Regions from separate parts of the Pseudocitrobacter sp. 2023LY-00077 genome, predicted to be linked through region 2. Evidence: riboswitches for the same ligand, from Rfam matches in the RefSeq annotation. Region 2 holds a riboswitch; the other holds the start of a gene.
The links. Region 2 has a riboswitch for cobalamin ahead of btuB (TonB-dependent vitamin B12 receptor BtuB). Riboswitches for the same ligand answer to the same signal wherever they lie in the genome.
Positions count from the first base shown of each region.

Region 1 (10,844 bases), on a different contig from region 2:
CCGAGTCTCAAATATCAGGGGTGTAAAAATGGAAACAACTAAGCCTTCATTTCAGGATGTACTGGAGTTTGTTCGTCTGTTCCGTCGTAAAAACAAACTGCAGCGTGAAATTCAGGACGTTGAGAAAAAGATCCGTGACAACCAGAAGCGCGTACTGCTGCTGGACAACCTTAGCGACTACATCAAACCGGGCATGAGCGTTGAAGCGATTCAGGGCATCATTGCCAGCATGAAGAGCGATTACGAAGATCGCGTTGATGATTACATCATCAAAAATGCCGAAATTTCTAAAGAACGTCGCGACATCTCTAAAAAGCTGAAAGCGATGGGCGAACAGAAGGTTGCTGAGCCGAAAGCTGAGTAATTTTTTCATCAGGCGGCCTCCGTGCCGCCTGAATGCTATCTGACGCCGCCTTCCACCATGGGCAGCAAATATTTTTGTGGCCACAGCACATTACCCTCGTCCCTTTCCAGCTCTGCCATCACGGCATCAACATCGTGTTTCGTCCTGTCGAGCATTAATCCCATCACACTCCCGCTATGTGCGATGCTTACGCCATACAGTGAAAAACGCGCCACAGTATCCAGCACGCGCTGAAAACCCGGTTTCGGTAAAATTAACTGGCTGGCGATAGCGCTAAGTGTCGCGGCTTCCCCCAGCAGTCCGGCACAGCCTGTTTCACATGCCTGACGGGTTTTTTGCCAGGCTTGCGCCAGTTGTGGTGCGCCAGCGAGCAATGCCGCCTGCCTGTCGAGGCGGTGATAGTCTGCGGTTTGTAGCGTATGTGGGCTTTCCAGCACCAGAATATCGAGCTGCGGTTGTTGCGAACCGGCGGTTTGCGCATGGCCCTGATTATGATCAAACAGCGTCAACTGGCGAAAAGGCGTGCTATCGGTGGGCTCAAGGTTAACGCAAAGCTGTGCCAGCGCCTGTTCAGAGAGTGTTTTATCAAAATAGCGCGCGGTGGCGACAGCGGTGGCGGCAATATCTGCCGTACTGCTGGCCATCCCTTTGGCGACCGGAATAGGTGAGTGCAGATTAATGCGCAACTGCTGGCTCCACTCCGCCGGAAATTCCCACAGAGCCAGCAACTGATTGACCATTACGCGCGTCAGCGGACGTTCATCATCAGTCGGTTTACCGGCTTTAACTTCCACGGTGCTGTATAGCCCAACCGGGCAGGAGATTAATTTCTCACTTCCCTGGATCCAGCCCTGAATCAGTTCCCCGCAGGATGCGGGGCATTGTGCAACGGCCACGCTGTCACCTTATTAGCCCTATTTTCCAGGTCGGTATTATAAATTGAATAAACCGCTGCGGCGCAATAGATTGTTTTAGCGCAAAATTGCAACGGAGTATGAGCGCTACACTGACTCCGTAATTAAGCCGATAGGTCAGACACGTAATGTGTCAGGGAAGAGGGTGTAAATCCCTCGCAGCCCCCGCTGCTGTAATGCTGACGAACCCGTAAATACCACTGATCGTGAGATTGGGAAGGACGGGCGAGAACGACGCTAAGCCAGAAGACCTGCCTGTCGGTACATCTCAACAACTTCGGTGGGAAGTGGGTTGCTCAGAAGCGTGCGGTCGGCAGACCGGGAACACGCGCATCTCGACGTACCCCTACCACCCTGAGCAGGATCAGGGCATGGCGGCAAAGCATCACGCATTTATTCTGGCAGGCACCGGTAGCGGCTGTGGTAAAACCACGGTAACGCTTGGCTTGTTGAATGTGCTGAAACAGCGCGGATGGCGAGTGCAGCCGTGGAAAGTCGGGCCCGATTACCTCGACACCGGCTGGCATACGGCGATATCCGGCGTGGCGTCGCGTAATCTTGACAGTTTCATGATCCCCGCGCCTGCGCTGAACGCCTTGTTCAGCGAACAGATGCAGCATGCCGATATCGCGGTGATTGAAGGCGTGATGGGGCTGTACGATGGCCTCGGTATCGACCCCAATCAATGCAGCACCGCTGCGATGGCAAAACAGCTCGGTTGCCCGGTCATTTTGCTGGTGGATGGCAAAGCGGTCTCAACCTCGATTGCGGCAACCGTGCTGGGTTTTCAGCACTTCGATCCCTCTCTCAATATCGCTGGCGTGATTGTCAATCGCGTCAACAGCGACAGCCATTTCCAGCTTCTCAAATCCGCCATTGAGCGCTACTGCACATTGCCGGTGATTGGTTATGTGCCCACCGTGGCGGGCGTCGCGTTGCCGGAACGGCATCTCGGGCTGGTGACGGCGCGGGAGTCGGTTGTTGAACAGCAACCGTGGCAAGATTTTGCCGACACGCTGGGGCGCACGCTCGATATCGAAAAACTGCTGACCCTGAGCGAGATGAAAACCCTGCCGCAGGGCGAATGGCCGCCAATACCCTCGGTGGGCGAAGGTGAGCGTCTGACGCTTGCGCTGGCCGATGATGAAGTCTTCAATTTTTACTACCCGGACAACATTGCGCTGCTTAAACGTGCAGGCGTCGACATCGTCCGCTTTAGCCCACTTCACGATAACGTGCTACCGGAATGCCAGATGATCTGGCTCGGCGGCGGGTATCCGGAGATCCACGCGAAGGCGCTGGCGGCAAATCAGCCGATGCTCACACAGTTGCGCCAGGCGCATGCGCGCGGCGTGGCTATCTACGCCGAATGCGGCGGCCTTATGTATCTGGGCAGCTCGCTGGAAGATGCGCAGGGCGCAACTCATCTCATGGCGAATATCATTCCCGGTCACAGCAAAATGGGCAAACGGCTGACGCGCTTTGGCTACTGCGAGGCGCAGGCGCGGGAAAATACGCTGCTGGCGGCGGCGGGGGAATGGCTTCGCGGGCACGAATTTCACTACTCCGATTTCACGCCGGAAACGCCGGCAGTGCTGGATTGCCGCAAAGTACGCGACGGGAAAATCCTGCAAACCTGGTCCGGTGGCTGGCAGGTGGGTAACACCTTCGCCAGCTATCTGCATATTCATTTCGCCCAGCGCCCGATGATGCTCACGCATTGGTTGAATGCGGCAAGGAGCGTCCAATGACCCTGCTCGCCTGGTGTATCGCCTGGATACTCGACCTGCTTATTGGTGACCCGCAAAGCTGGCCTCACCCGGTGCGCTGGATAGGCTCCCTTATCACCCGCGTACAAAAAACGGTGCGCCGCTATTGCCACAGTGACCGCGCGTTGCGGATTGGCGGCGGCGTGATGTGGCTGGTGGTGGTCGGTCTGAGCTGGGCTGTCGCCTGGGGCGTGCTGGCGCTGGCTTACGCGATACATCCGTGGCTAGGCTGGGCAGTAGAGGTCTGGATGATCTTCACGGTACTGGCCGGGCGCTGCCTGGCGAATGCGGTCCGCGACGTTGAGCAGCCGCTACGCGCGGGTGATTTAGCACAAAGCCGGATAAAACTGTCGTGGATTGTGGGGCGGGATACCTCGCAACTTCAACCTGCGCAAATCAACCGTGCGGTGGTTGAAACCGTCGCCGAAAACAGCGTCGACGGAATCATCGCGCCACTCTTCTTCCTGCTGCTCGGCGGTGCGCCGCTGGCGATGGCTTATAAAGCGGTGAATACGCTGGACTCCATGGTCGGCTACAAACATGAAAAATACCGCGCGATTGGTATGGTGAGCGCCCGGCTGGACGACGTCGCCAACTTCATTCCCGCGCGCCTGAGCTGGCTGCTGCTCAGCGCCGCCGCTCTGCTTTGCCGCGACAACGCCGCTGCCGCGTTCCGCATTGGCTGGCGCGATCGCCATAACCACAGCAGCCCCAACTGCGCATGGTCTGAAGCGACCGTCGCCGGGGCGCTGGGTATCCGCCTGGGCGGGCCGAATGACTATTTTGGTGAGCGCGTTGAGAAGCCGTGGATCGGTGACGAGCAACGCGACATTGCCGTAGACGATATTTCCCGAACGATTCGACTGATGTGGGTTGCTTCCACGCTGGCGCTGGTGCTGTTTATGGCAGTCCGGTGGCTGGTGATGGGCGCGGCCTGAGGAGTAGCACATGGATTACATTCGCCAGCCGCAGGCCATTGAGGCTAAAAGCTTTGACATTATCGGCGAGATTATTCGCGAAACGCGGCCCGATTATCAGTTTGCCAGTCCGCTACACAAAGCCATCGTCAAGCGCGTCATTCATACCACTGCTGATTTCGAGTGGCTGGATATTCTGTGGTTTTCTCCGGATGCGCTGGCGCGTCTAACGGCAGCCCTGAGTCGCCCTTGCACGCTCTACACCGACACCACCATGGCGCTATCGGGGATTAACAAACCGCTGCTGGCAAGCTTTGGCGGCGAATGTCGCTGCTACATCAGTGACCCGCGCGTGGTGCGCGAAGCCAAAGCGCAGGGCATGACGCGCTCGATGGCCGCCGTGGATATCGCCGTGCGCGAAGAGGGTGAGAAAGTCTTTGTCTTCGGCAACGCGCCGACCGCGCTGTTCCGCCTGCTGGAGCTGAACGTGCCGGTCAGCGGTGTGGTTGGCGTACCGGTTGGTTTTGTCGGTGCCGCGGAATCCAAAGACGCGCTGACTCATAGTGCGCTGCCCGCCATTGCCGCGCTGGGGCGTAAGGGCGGCAGTAACGTGGCGGCGGCGATTGTGAACGCCATTCTCTACCACTTGCGGGATGCAAAATGAGCGACGCCGCGTTTGACGCCCCGGTCTGGCACAACGGTAAACCGCTGCGCAAAGGCTACACCACCGGTTCCTGCGCCACAGCCGCCGCGAAAGTGGCAGCGCTGATGGTGCTGCGCCAGCACATTATTCATCAGGTCTCGATCGTGACGCCCTCTGGCGTGACGCTCAATCTGAACGTTGAATTGCCGCAAATTGAAGGGCAACAGGCTGTGGCGGCAATCCGTAAAGACGGCGGCGATGATGTTGACGCCACGCACGGCATGTTGATTTTTGCCCGCGTGACGCTCAACGACAGCGGCGAAATTGTCTTACGCGGCGGGGAAGGCGTGGGCACCGTGACTCGCAAAGGCGTGGGCCTGCCGCTCGGCAGCGCGGCGATTAACCGCACCCCGCGTCAGACCATCGAAGCTGCCGTTCGCGAGGCGATTGGCCCGGCGCGCGGCGCAGATGTCGAGATTTTTGCCCCGGAAGGCGAAGCGCGGGCGCAGAAAACCTACAACGCCCGGCTCGGTATTCTGGGCGGGATCTCGATTCTTGGCACGACCGGTATCGTCACGCCCATGTCAGAGGAGAGCTGGAAACGCTCCCTGTCGCTGGAACTGGAAATCAAGCGCGCTGCGGGCCTCACCCGCGTGGTACTGGTGCCGGGCAATCATGGTGAACGTTTTGTCCGCGAGCAACTCGGCATCGATAGCGACGTGGTGGTCACCATGAGCAACTTTGTCGGCTATATGCTGGATGAGGCCGTGCGCCTTGGGTTCCGGCACATTGTGCTGATTGGTCACCCTGGAAAACTGATCAAAATTGCCGCCGGGATTTTCCATACCCATAGCCATATTGCCGATGCGCGGATGGAAACGCTGGTGGCGCATCTGGCGCTGCTTGGCGCGCCGCTGGATCTGCTGACGCAGGTGAGCGATTGCGATACCACCGAGGCGGCGATGGAGCACATCGACGCCTTTGGTTATCAGCGCATCTACAACCATCTTGCCGAACGTATTTGTCTTCGCGTGCAGCAAAAACTGCGCTTTACCAAAACGCCGCCCGTATGCGACGCCATCATGTTTGCCTTTGACAACCAGGTGCTGGGGAGCAATCGCCCGGTCGAAGAGATCGTGGAGGCGCTGCAATGTTAACGGTCGTGGGGATGGGGCCTGCCGGGTTAACGCTTATCACCCCGCTGGCAAGCGAGGCTATCGCACAGGCGCAGGTGCTGGTAGGGGCCAAACGCCATCTGGCGCAGTTTCCTGCGTTTAAGGGCGAGCAGCGTCTGCTTGATGCCGATATTCCTCAGTTGCTGGCGTGGATAACCGCGCATCGGCATAAAAATATCGTGGTGCTTGCTTCCGGCGACCCGCTTTTTTACGGCATCGGCACGCGAATGGTGGCCCACTTTGGCCGCGAAAACGTGCGTATCGTGCCGGGGATCAGCGCGGTGCAATACCTGTGCGCCCGCGCAGGAGTAGACATGAATGAGATGTGGCTCACCAGTAGCCACGGGCGCGATGTGTCGTTTGATGAACTGGCCCGACACCGCAAAGTGGCGATGGTGACCGATAGCCGCTGTGGCCCGCGCGACATCGCGCAACAGCTTACGGCAAGAGGAAAAGGGCACCGCTGGATGGTAATTGGGGAACATCTGGCGATGGAAAATGAACAGATCCACTGGCTGCGCGTCAGTGAGGTCAATGCCGACTACGGCATGAACACGGTGGTGATCCTCGATGAAAGATGAACTGTTTCTGCGCGGCGAGAAGGTGCCAATGACCAAAGAGGCCGTGCGTGCGCTGGCCTTATCGAAACTGGATTTACATCACGCGCGCCATTTTATTGATGTGGGGGCGGGCACCGGTAGCGTCTCAATTGAAGCCGCGTTGCACTTTCCGGCGTTAAGGGTGACCGCTATCGAGCGCAACCCGGCGGCGCTGGCGCTGATGGCGCAAAACTGCCGCCATTTTGCTTGCGAAAATATTGTGAGCATTCAGGCCAATGCGCCTGTGGTGGTGGAGGAAAAAGCCGACGCTATTTTCGTCGGCGGCAGCGGCGGGAATCTGGCGTCGCTGATTGACTGGGCGCTTGAACAGCTGCATCCCGCGGGGCGTCTGGTGATGACCTTTATTTTGCAGGAAAACCTCAATAGCGCGCTGGCACATCTGCAACAGCGCGGCATTGCTCCGCTTGATTGCCAACAGATTCAGGTTTCGGCCCTGAGTCCGCTCGGCAGCGGCCACTATTTCAAAGCCAACAACCCCGTCTATGTCATCGCCTGTCAGAAGGAAGAAGCGCATGTCTGAAACATTCGATCCCCGTTGCGTCTGGTTTGTCGGCGCAGGCCCTGGTGACCGGGAACTGATTACCCTCAAAGGCTATCGTCTGTTACAGCAGGCGCAGGTGGTGATTTACGCCGGGTCATTGATTAACACCGAACTGCTGGAGTACTGCCCACTGGAAGCGGAGTACTACGACAGCGCGGAACTGCATCTCGCGCAAATTCTCGATGTGATGGAAGCGGGCATAAAAGCGGGCAAAACCGTGGTGCGCCTGCAAACGGGCGATGTCTCGCTGTACGGTTCGGTGCGCGAACAGGGCGAAGAACTCACCCGCCGTGGTATCGCCTGGCAGGTTGTCCCGGGCGTCAGCGCATTTCTTGGCGCGGCGGCGGAACTCGGCGTCGAATATACGGTACCGGAAGTCTCACAGAGTTTGATTATCACACGCCTGGAAGGCCGTACCCCGGTACCCGCGCGCGAACAGCTCGAATCTTTCGCTCAGCATCAGACCTCAATGGCGATTTATCTCTCCGTTCAGCGCATCCATCGCGTCGCCGAGCGCCTGATTGAGGGCGGCTATCCTGCCAGCACCCCGGTTGCGGTGATTTACAAAGCAACCTGGCCGGAAAGCCAGACCGTGCGCGGTACGCTGGCGGATATTGCAGACAAAGTGCGCGAAGCGGATATACGCAAAACGGCGCTCATCCTCGTGGGCGCGTTCCTGGGCGAGGAGTATCACTACTCAAAACTCTATGACGCGGAATTCAGCCATGAATACCGCAAAGCCTGAATCCATCGCGCTGTTTTGCCTGACGCCCGGCGGTGTTGAACTGGCTAAACGGCTGTCGGTCCTGTTGCCGATGACCTGCTTTACCCGCGACGAATTGCTGGAACCGGGTTTTTTACCCTTTGAAGGCGGTTTTGCCCACGCGGCGCGTACGGCGTTTGCGCGCGATTCCGCACTGATTTTTATCGGCGCGACCGGCATTGCCGTGCGCGTGCTGGCCCCGGCGATCGCAGATAAGTTCAGCGATCCGGCAGTGATCGTCATTGATGAGCGCGGTCAGCACGCGATCAGCCTGCTCTCCGGTCACATGGGTGGGGCGAACGCGCTGACGCGTAAGCTGGCGGGTTTGCTGGGGGCTGACCCGGTCATTACCACTGCAACCGATGTTAACGAGTTGGCTGCACTCGACACGCTGGCCGTTGCGCTGAATGCGCGCATGAAGGATTTTCGCGCGGCGGTAAAAACGGTTAATCAGATGCTGGTTAGTGGAAAACGCGTGGGGTTGTGGTGCGAGCCGGAATTTCGCGAGGCGCTTAATCAGTGTGATGTGCGCGGGTTTATCCCCGTGGCGTCGTTGCAGTCGCTACCGCCGCTGGACGGGGTGGTTTGCATTACGCTGGCACGCGAGCTTCCCGACATCGCCATTGCGCACTGGAAGCTGGTACCTCAGCGCATCGTGGCGGGCATTGGCTGTCGTCGCGATACCGATTCGGCGCTGCTGGCAACGTTATTCGCCCGCCAGATGGCGGCGTACGGTGTTGACCCGCTGGCGCTAAAGGCGATTGGCAGCATCTCACTGAAAAAAGAGGAACCGGCGCTCAATGCGCTGGCTACCGCATACCGCGTGCCGTTTTACACCTTCAGCGCTGAGGCGTTGCGCGAACACGAACACCGATTTACCTCCTCTGATTTTGTCCGCCAGACGGTGGGCGTCGGCAGCGTCTCTGGCCCGTCGGCCTGGTTGCTGAGCGAGGGAAATATCTCAGGAGAGACCCTGCGTGAACAGGGCGTCACCATCACTTTGGGAGTAGCACACTGATGTTAACCGTTATTGGAATTGGCCCTGGATCGCAGGCAATGATGACCATGGAAGCGGTGGAAGCCTTGCAGGCCGCAGAAATCATCGTCGGCTACAAAACCTACACCCACCTGGTGAAAGCCTTTACCGGTGAAAAGCAGGTGATCAAAACCGGGATGTGCAAAGAGATTGAGCGTTGCCAGACTGCTATTGACCTGGCGCAAGCGGGGCACAATGTGGCGCTTATCAGCAGCGGCGATGCCGGTATTTACGGCATGGCGGGGCTGGTGCTGGAGCTGGTTAGCAAACAGAAATGTGATGTGGAAGTGCGCCTGATTCCCGGCATGACCGCCAGTATTGCGGCGGCATCATTGCTTGGTGCGCCGCTGATGCATGACTTCTGCCACATCAGCCTGAGCGACCTGCTGACACCGTGGCCGGTCATTGAAAAACGCATTATCGCCGCCGGAGAGGCTGACTTTGTTATCTGCTTCTATAACCCGCGCAGCCGGGGCCGCGAAGGGCATCTGGCGCGTGCGTTTGAGCTGCTGGCGGGCAGTAAAAGTGCCGACACGCCGGTGGGGGTAGTGAAATCGGCGGGGCGTAAGAAAGAGGAAAAATGGGTGACCACGCTTGGCGAGATGGATTTCACGCCGGTGGATATGACAAGCCTGGTGATTGTCGGCAATAAAACCACCTATGTGCAGGATGGCCTGATGATCACGCCGCGAGGGTATGTGCTGTGAGTTTCGGCGATGTGTTGGTCATTGGCGGCACCAGCGATGCACGGATGATCTGCCTGCTGCTGGATGCCGCGAATGTGCATTACACCCTTTCCGTTGCTACGCCAACCGGGCAGCAACTGGCGGGCGATATTCGCGGCCAGGTACGTTGCGGGCGGCTGGAGCTGGCGCAGATGGTGACGTGGTTAAAGGAAAACAACACGCGCTGGGTGATCGACGCGTCGCATCCTTACGCCGAAGTCGTGAGCCGTAACGTACTGCGCGCCTGCGAAGCGGCGGGCGTAGTGCTGAGCCGCTATCAGCGCCCGGAACAGCTACGCGATCTCACCCATCCGTTGCTTCATTTTGTGCCAGATATCCGCCAGGCGTGCGACGTCGCGAAGCGTTTTGGCGATCGTGTATTGCTCACCACCGGCAGTAAAGATTTAGCGCTGTGGCGCGCAGGCCTGCCGGAGAAAACGCTACTGGCCCGCGTATTACCGGTGCCTGAAGTGATAAACCAGTGTGTCGAACTGGGTTTCGGTGTGGGCGAGATTTTCGCTCTCTGCGGCCCGTTCAGTGCGGAGTTTAACGCCGCGTTTTACCGCCAGTGCCACGCCGATGTGGTGATTACCAAATCCTCAGGCGCTGAGGGCGGTTATCAGGAAAAAGTACAGCCCTGTCTGGATGCGGGCATTCCCTGCATCGTGATTACGCGCCCGGCACCGCTGGTGTCGGGGGAGGAACTACTGGAAAACCGCGCCGATGTGCAGCGGCGTATTGTACGCTGGCTGGCGACGGCGGAAGGAGAGAATCGATGAAAAAAGCCCTTCTGGTCGTCAGCTTCGGCACCAGCTATCCCGAAACCTGCGAGAAAAATATCGTAGCCTGCGAGCGTGAGCTCGCCGCCAGTTGTCCGGATCGCGACCTGTTTCGCGCCTTCACTTCCGGGATGATTATCCGCAAGCTGAAACAGCGCGACGGCATCGAAATTGACACCCCGTTACAGGCGTTGCAAAAACTGGCAGAGCAGGGATATCAGGATGTGGCGATTCAATCGCTGCATATTATCAACGGTGATGAGTACGAAAAGATTGCCAGCGAAGTGCAATCTCTGCGCCCGCTATTTTCCCGCCTGACGCTGGGCGCGCCTTTGCTGAGCACTCACGATGACTACGTTGAGCTGATGTCAGCGTTACGCCTGCAAATGCCCGCGCTCACCGCGAAAGAGAAAGTCGTCTTTATGGGCCACGGTGCCAGCCACCATGCCTTTGCCGCCTATGCCTGTCTCGACCATATGATGACCGCGCAGCAATTTCCCGCACGCGTCGGCGCGGTTGAGAGTTACCCGGAAGTGGACGGTCTGATTGCCAGCATGCAACGCGAAGGCGTGAGTGCGGTTCACCTGATGCCGCTGAT
Region 1 is NZ_JBSPEI010000004.1:1,922-12,765, forward strand. It holds gene ACWWFX_RS06295 (DUF496 family protein) at 29-364, shown strand; gene ACWWFX_RS06300 (GHMP family kinase ATP-binding protein) at 400-1,260, opposite strand; cobalamin riboswitch at 1,376-1,551, shown strand; gene ACWWFX_RS06305 (cobyrinate a,c-diamide synthase) at 1,650-3,029, shown strand; gene cbiB (adenosylcobinamide-phosphate synthase CbiB) at 3,026-3,985, shown strand; gene ACWWFX_RS06315 (cobalt-precorrin-8 methylmutase) at 3,996-4,628, shown strand; gene cbiD (cobalt-precorrin-5B (C(1))-methyltransferase CbiD) at 4,625-5,764, shown strand; gene ACWWFX_RS06325 (cobalt-precorrin-7 (C(5))-methyltransferase) at 5,758-6,363, shown strand; gene ACWWFX_RS06330 (decarboxylating cobalt-precorrin-6B (C(15))-methyltransferase) at 6,353-6,922, shown strand; gene ACWWFX_RS06335 (cobalt-precorrin-4 methyltransferase) at 6,915-7,688, shown strand; gene cbiG (cobalt-precorrin 5A hydrolase) at 7,669-8,724, shown strand; gene ACWWFX_RS06345 (precorrin-3B C(17)-methyltransferase) at 8,724-9,449, shown strand; gene ACWWFX_RS06350 (cobalt-precorrin-6A reductase) at 9,446-10,246, shown strand; gene cbiK (sirohydrochlorin cobaltochelatase) at 10,243-10,844, shown strand, end outside.
Region 1: it holds a riboswitch for cobalamin, as region 2 does, so the genes downstream of both, ACWWFX_RS06305 (cobyrinate a,c-diamide synthase) here and btuB (TonB-dependent vitamin B12 receptor BtuB) in region 2, are expected to answer to the same signal.

Region 2 (10,844 bases):
GTGCCGTTGTTCCGTGTCAGTGGAGGCGCATTATAGGGAGTTCTGAGACGTTGACAACCCCTGTTTAAAAAAAACTTTTCAACCGTCTCTTTTTTGAGCAAAACCGCCTTAAACTGGCAGTTTTTCAAGCGTTTCGAAGCCGTAGCGCTGTAAAACGGGTAAAAGTCGTACAGTCTCCGCCGTCAACGCCATGCAAAATGCTTTATTCTCTTCCGTCGATTTCGCATCTGGCGCTTCATGTTCCAGCAGCCAGGCCGTTCGACGCGCAATCGCCGCGCCGGAATCGATCATCCGCGTGCCTTCCGGAAGCACCTGCAGCAGTTCATCGCGCAGCAGCGGGAAATGTGTGCAGCCAAGCACAACCGTATCCGGCGGCTCCTGCATCCGCAGCCACGGGCGCAGAATTCGACGCAGCTCATCCAGCGAAACGGGATCGCCATGCAATTTCGCTTCCGCCAGCTCCACCAGTTCTGCCGATCCCAGCATTTCGATTTTGCATTCATTGGCAAAACGGGCGATGAGCTCATGCGTATAAGGACGCTTCACCGTGCCACGCGTTGCCAGTAAGCCGACAATACGGTTCGCCGATAAACGCGCCGCCGGCTTAATGGCTGGCACCACACCGACCACCGGGAAGCCAAACTTCTCGCGCAGGGCGGGTAAAGAAACGGTGCTTGCGGTGTTACAGGCGATAATCGCCAGGGAGAGCGGGTAACGTTGCTGGACGGCGGTCACAATCTCAACCACGCGCTCAACAATAAACTCTTCGCTTTTCTCCCCATAAGGGAAGGCAACGTTATCGAAGGTGTAGATGTAATGAAGGTCCGGCAGAAGTTGACGGACCTCATCATAGACCGACAGCCCACCGACACCGGAGTCAAACACCAGTACGGTAGGCCGTGGTTCAGAAGGTGTAGCTGCCAGACAAGGTGTATTCCCGTCCTGCAGTTTGGTAGCCATAAACTGTCTCGTAATCTTTATCGAACAGGTTGGCTATTTTACCACGAACTGTGAGCTGTGAGGTGACTGGATATGACGCGGAAATATCAACCGTGCTGTAGCTCGGTAAAACCTGCTGTTTCGGGTTGTATTGTGACGTGTTGTTATCGTAGCGACGACCGTAGTACTGCCACGACACATCCATGTCCACATCAAACATTGTCCAGTCGAGTTGATATTTCGCCTGACGCTTAGAGCGGCGTGCCAGCACTTCATCATTCTCGTCGTTACGCGGGTCCATATATTGCAGCGTCACGCGGTGATTAAAGATCCCCGTATCAAAACTGCCGGTCCACTCCACGCCTTTAATGGTTGCCGAGTTGATGTTGGCGTACTCGCCGTCATAGGTAACCGGGTCGGAATAGTAGGTAATCAGGTTAGAGATCTTGTAGTGATACGCTGACAAACGCCAGTCTAGTGGCCCCGTCAGACCTTCCAGCCCTGCTTCCCACTGTTTTGACTCTTCCGGTTTCAGATCCGGATTCGAACTGATACCAAAGCGTGTAGAACCAAACTGCTGACCTAACGATGGTGCCAGGAAGCCGGTACCATACGATAACGTCACTTTATAGTTCTCAACGAACTGCCAGCCTGCCGCCGTTTGCCATGTCCCGTGCCAGCCAAACTGATTATCGTGGTCTTCACGACCAGAGGCTTCCAGCGTCACAACATCGCCAAACTGCTGCTGCCCGGTAAGATAGAGCCCGGTATTGTCGCGCTTATAGGTATCGGATATCGCCGTATCCGACGAGGTCAAACGCTGCTGCTGCCAGTCTACCCCGGCGCTTACCGAACCATGCCCGACAATCAGGTTGTTCCCCCACTGGAGATTGCGCTGGGTCATGCGGTCAAGCGTCGTGCCGTCTTTATAACGACCATAAATACTGCTGTAGTTATAGTCCTTCACCTTCTGATAGCTGGCGATAAGCTCAGAAGAGTAGATCCCGGAATGGAATCGCAGGCCGGTATCCCAGGTCTGGTTATAAAGCTGCTCTTCATCAGCGCTGTACGCAGGCGAGTACGGCGGGCTTCCCAGGTCGTAATCGACATTATTGGTATAGCTGTGGCCCCGGAAGAAGCCATCGAAGCTATCGTTGAATTTATGCTCCAGGCTACCCCAGAAGGTCTTATTGCGGAAGCCATCGCGGTCGTTGTCGTGGCTCCAGGTCGAGCCCGGCTGCACATCAAACCCTTTGGTGGTTTCATAAGAACCCGCCACCGTCGCTACCGTGTCGCCAAAACGCTGACGCAACGTGCCATCGTATTGTTGATAGCCTTTAGAGCCCATGCTGGCGGAAATTTTCGATTGTTCCTCATCAGAGTGGGTAATGATGTTGATCACCCCGCCCATCGCGCCGGAACCATAAATCGCCGAGCGCGGCCCACGGATATACTCCACGCGCTGAACTAACGAAAGCGGGATCTGGTTCAGGTCCGGGTTATTTGAGATACCGGGGCGGGTCATCGGAATGCCATCGACCAGCACCAAAACCTGCTTGGTCTCAGTACCGCGGATAAAGAGCGAAGAACTCTGCCCCATCCCACCATATTGCGCGATATCCACACCCGGCAGGCGACGCATGACGTCATTAAGATTTTTGGCCTGCCAGCGGTCGATGTCATCTCGGGTGACGACATCCATCGGTGCGAGGACGGTATTAACCGGTTGCTGGAAACGGCTGGCGGTTACGACGAGAGTGTCTGAAGTGCTGTCCTGCGCCCAAACGGAAAAAGCCGATACGGATAACGCCGTCATCAGCGAAGTTTTTTTAATCATTGTTAAAGCATCCACAATAGAAAAAGGATGCCGCCGGTTTCATCGATAGCCCGCGATGATGAAAACCCAGTGCGACGTCACCCGGCAGGTCTTCGGGCTCGGGGGCGTTTACCGGATGAAGACTTCCCACCTTTTCAGGCAGTGTCTGCAAAATGCGTTCATCCCACCACTCCTTACCGCTGCGCGTCAGCCCCAGATTTTCACTGGATTCCCTTTTAACTCACAGGACCGGAACCCGGATGCTACATTTAGTTACATATAGATGTCCAGACTGCCATCACGATTTAGGAAAACATCAATCGCTGGACATCCCCTGAGCAGGCCCTACAATCCCCGCGTACTTTTATTATTCAGGATGCATCATGACCCCCGAACACCTTCCTACCGAGCAATACGAAGCGCAGCTGGCCGAGAAAGTGGTCCGTCTGCAAACGATGATGGCCCCGTTCAACGCGCCGGTTCCGGAGGTGTTTCGCTCGCCAGTCAGTCATTACCGCATGCGTGCGGAATTTCGCATCTGGCATGATGGGGACGACCTGTACCACATCATTTTCGATCAGCAGACCAAAAGCCGCATCCGCGTCGATTCCTTCCCGGCAGCCAGCGAGCTCATCAATACGCTGATGACCGCCATGCTGGACGGCGTGCGTAATAACCACGCGCTGCGCCACAAACTGTTCCAGATTGATTATCTGTCTACTCAAAGCAATCAGGCGATCGTCTCTCTGCTGTACCATAAGAAGCTCGACGACGCATGGCGTGTGGAAGCGGAGGCGCTGCGCGATGCATTACGTGCGCAGAACCTGAATGTGCATATCATCGGCCGCGCGACGAAAACGAAAATCGCGCTGGATCAGGACTATATCGACGAGCGTCTGCCAGTAGCCGGGAAAGAAATGATCTACCGCCAGGTGGAAAACAGCTTCACCCAGCCGAACGCGGCAATGAACGTGCAGATGCTGGAGTGGGCGCTCAACGCCACGGAAAACTCAACCGGTGATTTGCTGGAACTCTACTGCGGGAACGGCAACTTCTCGCTGGCGCTGGCGCGCAACTTTGACCGCGTGCTGGCAACCGAAATCGCCAAGCCGTCCGTCGCCGCCGCGCAATACAACATTGCGGCGAACCACATTGATAATGTGCAGATTATTCGCATGTCGGCGGAAGAGTTTACCCAGGCGATGAACGGCGTACGGGAATTCAACCGCTTGCAGGGAATTGATTTAAAAAGCTATCAGTGTGAAACGATTTTTGTCGATCCGCCGCGCAGCGGGCTGGATAGCGAAACCGAGAAAATGGTGCAGGCGTATCCGCGTATTCTGTATATCTCCTGCAACCCGGAAACGCTGTGTCAGAATCTGGAAACATTAGGCCAGACGCATAATGTGGAGCGCCTGGCGCTGTTTGATCAGTTCCCGTATACGCACCATATGGAGTGCGGCGTACTGCTGACGAAGAAATAGACTCTTTGCATTGCCGGATGCGGCGTCATCGCCTTATCCGGCATACAGCATTGCGCTATTCAGAAATCTCGTGCTTCCGATTACGCATTTTCACGCCAATCCAGAACACCAGAATCACCGACAGCACCGCTGGCAGGAAGTTAGAGCCGATATCCGGATATTCCGCGCGCACCACGGTGCTATACAGCAGCACGCCCAAAATAAAGCAGGCCGCCGCCAGTCCAGGTAACCCCACCGGCATCGTGCGATTCTGATACCGCTGATGCAGACAGTACACCGTCAGCACCAGCGCAATAATCGGGAATACAGAGAACGGCACAATGGAGCTAAACAGCGCCGCAAAAGTTCCGTTAATTGATAAGCCAGCGATCAGCGCCAGCAACAGCGTTCCTTTATCTTGTCCTGACTGTTTCATTGCTCGTCTTCCACCTTATTCGGAATGATGTGTCGTTTTTTCCTGTTCGCGACGATACCAGTAATACGCACCTTTCGAGATCATGCGCAATTGCAGCACCAGCCGCTCTTCCAGCTGGCGTCGCTGTTCCGGCGTGACATCTAACGCTTCCGCGCCTGCGCTAAAGACAATCGTCACCATCGCTTCCGCCTGCGCTTCGGTAAACGCGCGCGGCATATGGTTTTCGATTTCCAGATAGTCGGCAAGTTCCGCAATGAAGTGCTGAATTTCGCGCGCGACCGCAGCACGAAACGCCGCAGACGTGCCGGAACGTTCGCGCAAAAGCAGGCGAAAAGCGTTCGGGTTATTGCCAATGAACTCCATAAATGTCGATACGGAGGTGCGGATCACGCTGCCGCCTTTAGCGATACGCTGACGCGCCTGGCGCATCAACTGACGCAGCATCAGGCCGCTTTCGTCCACCATCGTCAGCCCTAGTTCATCGACATCACGGAAATGTCGGTAAAAGGAGGTTGGCGCAATGCCCGCTTCGCGAGCCACTTCACGCAGACTCAGGCTGGCAAAGCTTCGCTCAGCACTCAGTTGACTAAATGCTGCTTCCACCAGCGAACGCCTGGTTTTTTCTTTTTGTTGCGCTCTAACGCCCATCACGATGATTGAATCCTTCCAAATGCCTTGTTGGCACTATACCAGAGATTAAAACTAATCGACTTACACTGCTTTGTGAATGATTGTTTACGGGCGATTTATGCTCTTTTGCATGAAAAAAGCACAATGATAATTGGGTTATCCCGGTGAAGATGTTATGATTCTGTTGCTTTTATGTATAAGAACAGGTAAGCCTTACCATGCCAAATTCCTACGATTATGATGCAATAGTAATTGGTTCCGGCCCCGGCGGCGAAGGCGCTGCTATGGGTCTGGTGAAACAGGGAGCGCGTGTCGCCGTTATTGAGCGTTATCATAATGTCGGCGGCGGATGTACCCACTGGGGCACCATCCCCTCAAAAGCACTTCGTCATGCCGTTAGTCGTATTATTGAATTCAACCAGAACCCCCTTTACAGCGACCACACCCGACTTCTCCGTTCCTCTTTCGCCGACATTCTGAACCATGCTGACAGCGTGATTAATCAGCAGACTCGCATGCGTCAGGGCTTTTATGAGCGTAATCACTGCGAAATTTTGCAGGGCAACGCGCATTTCGTTGACGAACACACGCTGGCGCTGGAGTGTCCGGACGGCTCGGTCGAAACCCTGACGGCGGAAAAATTCGTCATCGCCTGCGGCTCGCGCCCCTACCGCCCTGCCGATGTTGATTTCAGCCACCCACGCATTTACGACAGCGACTCGATCCTCAGCCTGCATCACGAACCACGCCACGTCATTATCTACGGCGCAGGGGTGATTGGCTGTGAGTACGCCTCCATTTTCCGTGGAATGGACGTCAAAGTAGATCTGATCAACACCCGCGACCGTCTGCTGGCGTTCCTTGACCAGGAGATGTCGGACTCGCTTTCTTATCATTTCTGGAACAGCGGTGTGGTGATTCGCCACAACGAAGAGTACGAGAAAATTGAAGGCCTGGACGACGGCGTCATCATGCACCTGAAATCCGGCAAGAAACTGAAAGCCGACTGTCTGCTGTTCGCCAACGGGCGCACCGGGAATACCGATTCACTGGCGCTGGAAAACATCGGCCTGCAATGTGACAGCCGTGGTCAGTTAAAAGTGAACAGCATGTACCAGACCGCGCTGCCGCACATTTACGCAGTGGGCGACGTCATTGGCTATCCAAGCCTGGCCTCAGCCGCTTACGATCAGGGCCGCATTGCCGCGCACGCGATGGTAAAAGGCGAAGCGACGGCGCACCTGGTGGAAGACATTCCAACCGGGATTTACACCATTCCGGAAATCAGTTCTGTGGGTAAAACCGAACAGCAACTGACGGCGATGAAAGTGCCGTATGAAGTGGGTCGGGCGCAGTTTAAACACCTGGCGCGCGCGCAGATTGTCGGCATGAACGTGGGAACGCTGAAAATTCTGTTCCACCGGGAGACGAAAGAGATTCTGGGTATTCACTGCTTTGGCGAACGCGCGGCGGAGATTATTCACATCGGCCAGGCGATCATGGAGCAAAAAGGCGGCGGTAACACCATCGAGTACTTTGTTAACACCACCTTTAACTACCCGACCATGGCCGAAGCCTATCGGGTAGCGGCGCTTAATGGCTTAAACCGCCTTTGGTAACGCTTTCTCGTCGAAGTGACCTTCCATCGCTCCACGGATAGCCTCTGCCAGTTGCTCATAGCGACTGCGCAGGGGTGATCCCGGACGATAAACAAGGCCCACGGTGCGGCGAGGTTCTGGTTTAATGCACGGCAGGTAGACAACGCCATCGCGACGACGCTCCTTCGGCACAGCCAGCGCCGGTAACAGCGTAATGCCGCTGCCTGCCGCCACCATATTACGCAGCGTTTCGAGGCTGGTTGCCCGGAAATGCGTATCTTCATCAGCGCCCGCTTCAAAACAGAAGCCCAGCGCCTGGTCACGCAGACAGTGACCATCTTCCAGCATCAGCAGCTTCTCACCCGCCAGATCGGACATCGGCACGCGATCGCGCTCGGCCCACGGATGATCTTCATAGATCGCCAGCATCATTGGCTCATCAAACAGAGGCACTTCGATAAACGCCTCGCTCTCTTTCACCAGCGCCAGAATGGCGCAATCCAGCTTACCGCTGTCGAGCTGTGCCAGCAGTTGATGCGTTTGCGCTTCATGCAGGTACATTTCGAGTTTTGGGAAAGTCTGGTGAAGCATTGGGATAATGTGCGGCAGCAGGTACGGGCCGACCGTCGGAATCAAACCGATATGCAGCGGACCAGACATGGTCTCTCCCTGCTGGCTTGCCATTTCCTTGAGCACTTTGACCTCACGCAGCACCGTGCGCGCCTGATCCACCAGCAGCAAGCCTGCCTGGGTGAAAAGCACTTTACGGCTGGTGCGTTCCAGCAACATCACGCCCAGCTCATCTTCCAGCTTGCGGATTTGCCCACTCAGCGTTGGCTGACTGACGTGGCACGAGTCTGCCGCCCGACGGAAATGCCGGTGTTCGGCTAACGCGACCAGGTATTCAAGATCACGAATATTCATTATTCATCCTCCATTGCCACGATAGTTCGCGGCGATAGATAGAATAGCAATGAACGATTATCCCTATCAAGCTTTCTGTTCAATAATGCAACACAGAAACGGAGCGGTACCTCCTTAACCCTTGAAGTCACCGTGATGTTTCGCAGAGTTTCTCTCAAACTCGAAATAACTAAAGCCAACGTGAACTTTTGCGGACCCTCAGGTCCGCATTTTTTTTGTACGAATACCCCTCACCCCAACCCCTCTCCCGGAGGGAGAGGGGCGAGTCCGCAGAATAATTGTGAACTTATGTCTGTGCTCGTTCGGTCCCCTCTCCCTGAGGGAGAGGGTTAGGGTGAGGGGGAAAATCGTTAAATCAAACGCTGTTTCGCATCGCTAATCGCCTGCGCCACCTGCTTCGGTGATACGCCGCCTTTCGCCGCACGTTTATCCAGGCACGATTGCAGCGACAGAATCGGATACACGTCATCGCCAATCACGCTGCTGAATTTTTGCAGATCGGCCAGCGCCAGCGCTTCCAGCGGTTTGCCCTGTTTAATGGCTTCAACCACTGCTTCGCCCACGATATGGTGCGCTTCGCGGAACGGCACGCCTTTGGCGACCAGATAATCCGCCAGTTCTGTCGCGTTGGCGTAACCCTGCTGCGCCGCTTCCTGGCAACGCGGACGTTTCACCTGAATACCGTCCAGCACCAGCGCCGCCATATGCAGACAATCCAGCCAGGTGTCGAGTGCGTCGAACAGGCCCTCTTTGTCTTCCTGCATATCTTTGTTATACGCCAGCGGCAGACCTTTCAGCGTCATCATCATGCCGGTCAGCGCGCCCTGCACGCGGCCACATTTACCGCGAATCAGCTCCAGCGCATCCGGGTTTTTCTTCTGCGGCATCAGGGAAGAACCTGAGGTCACGCGGTCAGACAGTTCGACGAAATTCGCTTCCCCGGAGTTAAAGAAGATCAAATCTTCAGCAAAGCGCGACAAGTGCACCATGCCGATAGAGGCATTGGACAGCAGTTCCAGCACGTGGTCGCGGTCAGAAACGCTGTCCAGGCTGTTGCGGGTCGCAGAGGCAAAACCCAGCCAGCCAGCCAGTTGTTCACGGTCAATTTCGTATGCCGTACCGGCCAGCGCACCGCTACCCAGCGGGCTAACGTCGAGGCGTTTTACCGCATCCTGCAGGCGGCTTTCATCGCGCGCCAGCATCTCAACATAAGCCAGACACCAGTGAGCAAAAGTCACCGGCTGCGCACGTTGCAGGTGGGTGTAACCCGGCATTACTGCATCCTGATTCTGCTGCGCGGTTTCCACCAGCGCGCTCTGCAACTGGCGGTTAGCGGATAGCAGTTCCGCAACGGTATCTTTGCACCACAGTTTCAGGTCGGTCGCCACCTGGTCGTTACGGCTGCGCCCGGTATGCAGTTTTTTGCCCAACTGGCCGACTTTGTCGATAAGCTTGCCTTCCACCCAGCTATGAATGTCTTCGGCATCGCTTTGCAAAATTTGCTGCGGGTTTGCACGAACCTCTTCCAGCAGCACGTTCAGCGCCTCTTCCAGCTGCAACTGCTCTTCAGCCGTCAGCACGCCGACCGTGACCAGCGCTTTAGACCAGGCGACAGAGCCAGTGATATCCTGTTCCGCCAGGCGATAGTCGAAGCGCAAAGAGTCGTTGAACTGTTTGAACCGTTGATCCGCTGCCTGAGTAAAACGCCCGCCCCAAAGTGCCATAACTCGTTTCCTTAAAATTCGTTTAATGTTGCCTGAAAGCTACCCTCACGCACCGATCGGTCCCCTCTCCCTGTGGGAGAGGGTTAGGGTGAGGGGAAATATTAAGCCAGAATCCGCGTGCCAATCGGCGTGCCATTAAACAGCGCCGGGAGTTGCTCCGCATGACGCCATGATGCGATATCCACCGGGCGACCCAGCGTGCGTGCGGCATCCAGCGCCGCATTCACTTTCACAATCATGCCATCGGTAATAATGCCCTGCTCGATCAGTTGCTCTGCTTTTTCCGCCGTCATCTCGGCGATACGCTGGCCTTTCCCGTCGAGAATGCCGCTCACATCAGAAAGCAGAATAAGATCCGCGCCCAGCGTCGCCGCCAGCGCCGTCGCCGCCTGATCCGCATTGACGTTCATCAGTTCGCCTTCGGCCGTCACGCCAATTGAACTGACAACCGGCAGGAAGCCACCGTCCAGCAGCAGGTTAATAAGTTTTGGCGAACCCGGCATCGCTAGGCCGACATGGCCCAGTTCTTCATCGAGTTTCGTCACCTTGACGCTATCGCCGTCGCCCAGGAACAGGCCAACAGAGGCGATATCATGTTTCTTCGCCCACGCCAGCAGCGTTTTGTTGGCCGTCCCCGCCAGTGCACCGGTGATAATGTCAATCTGATCGGCAGGCGTCACGCGCAGGCCGTTCTTCTTTTTCACCGGCAGATTGAGCTGTTTCATCAGTTCATCCACCACGCAGCCGCCGCCGTGCACAATCACTAACGGGCGCTGATGTGACTCACGATAATTCACCAGTGCGGTAAACAGACGCTCCAGCGCCTCTTCGCTATCCAGCAACACGCCGCCTAATTTGATAATTAATGGATTCATCGTCATCACACCTTAAAGAAGAGACTGCGTTTCGGCGAAGCCGAAACGGATATTGGCGCACTGAATGGCTTGCGCCGCGGCGCCTTTTAACAGGTTATCTTCCGCGGCCACCACAATCAGGTGCTGGTCCTGCACGGCAAAACCGATATCACAGAACGGTAAACCGACCACGTTTTTCAGCGCCGGAATGCCTTTGTCATAGAGACGCACCAGCGGTTTGTGGGCATATGCCTGCTGGAAGGTCGCCGCCACCTGGTCTGCATTCACGCCCGGTTTCAGGCGGCAGGTGATGGTTTCAAGGATGCCGCGTTTAAAGTTACCCAGGTGCGGGGTAAAAATCACCTGCGCCCCCAGGTGGGTTGAAATTTCCGGGTGATGGCGATGGTTAAACACGCCATACGGTTGCAGGCTCACTTCGCAGAAGCTGTTGGAAAGCGCA
Region 2 is NZ_JBSPEI010000014.1:153,392-164,235, reverse strand. It holds gene murI (glutamate racemase) at 109-960, opposite strand; gene btuB (TonB-dependent vitamin B12 receptor BtuB) at 905-2,776, opposite strand; cobalamin riboswitch at 2,843-3,024, opposite strand; gene trmA (tRNA (uridine(54)-C5)-methyltransferase TrmA) at 3,139-4,239, shown strand; gene ACWWFX_RS18275 (YijD family membrane protein) at 4,295-4,654, opposite strand; gene fabR (HTH-type transcriptional repressor FabR) at 4,670-5,305, opposite strand; gene sthA (Si-specific NAD(P)(+) transhydrogenase) at 5,503-6,903, shown strand; gene oxyR (DNA-binding transcriptional regulator OxyR) at 6,886-7,806, opposite strand; gene argH (argininosuccinate lyase) at 8,157-9,530, opposite strand; gene argB (acetylglutamate kinase) at 9,632-10,405, opposite strand; gene argC (N-acetyl-gamma-glutamyl-phosphate reductase) at 10,418-10,844, opposite strand, start outside.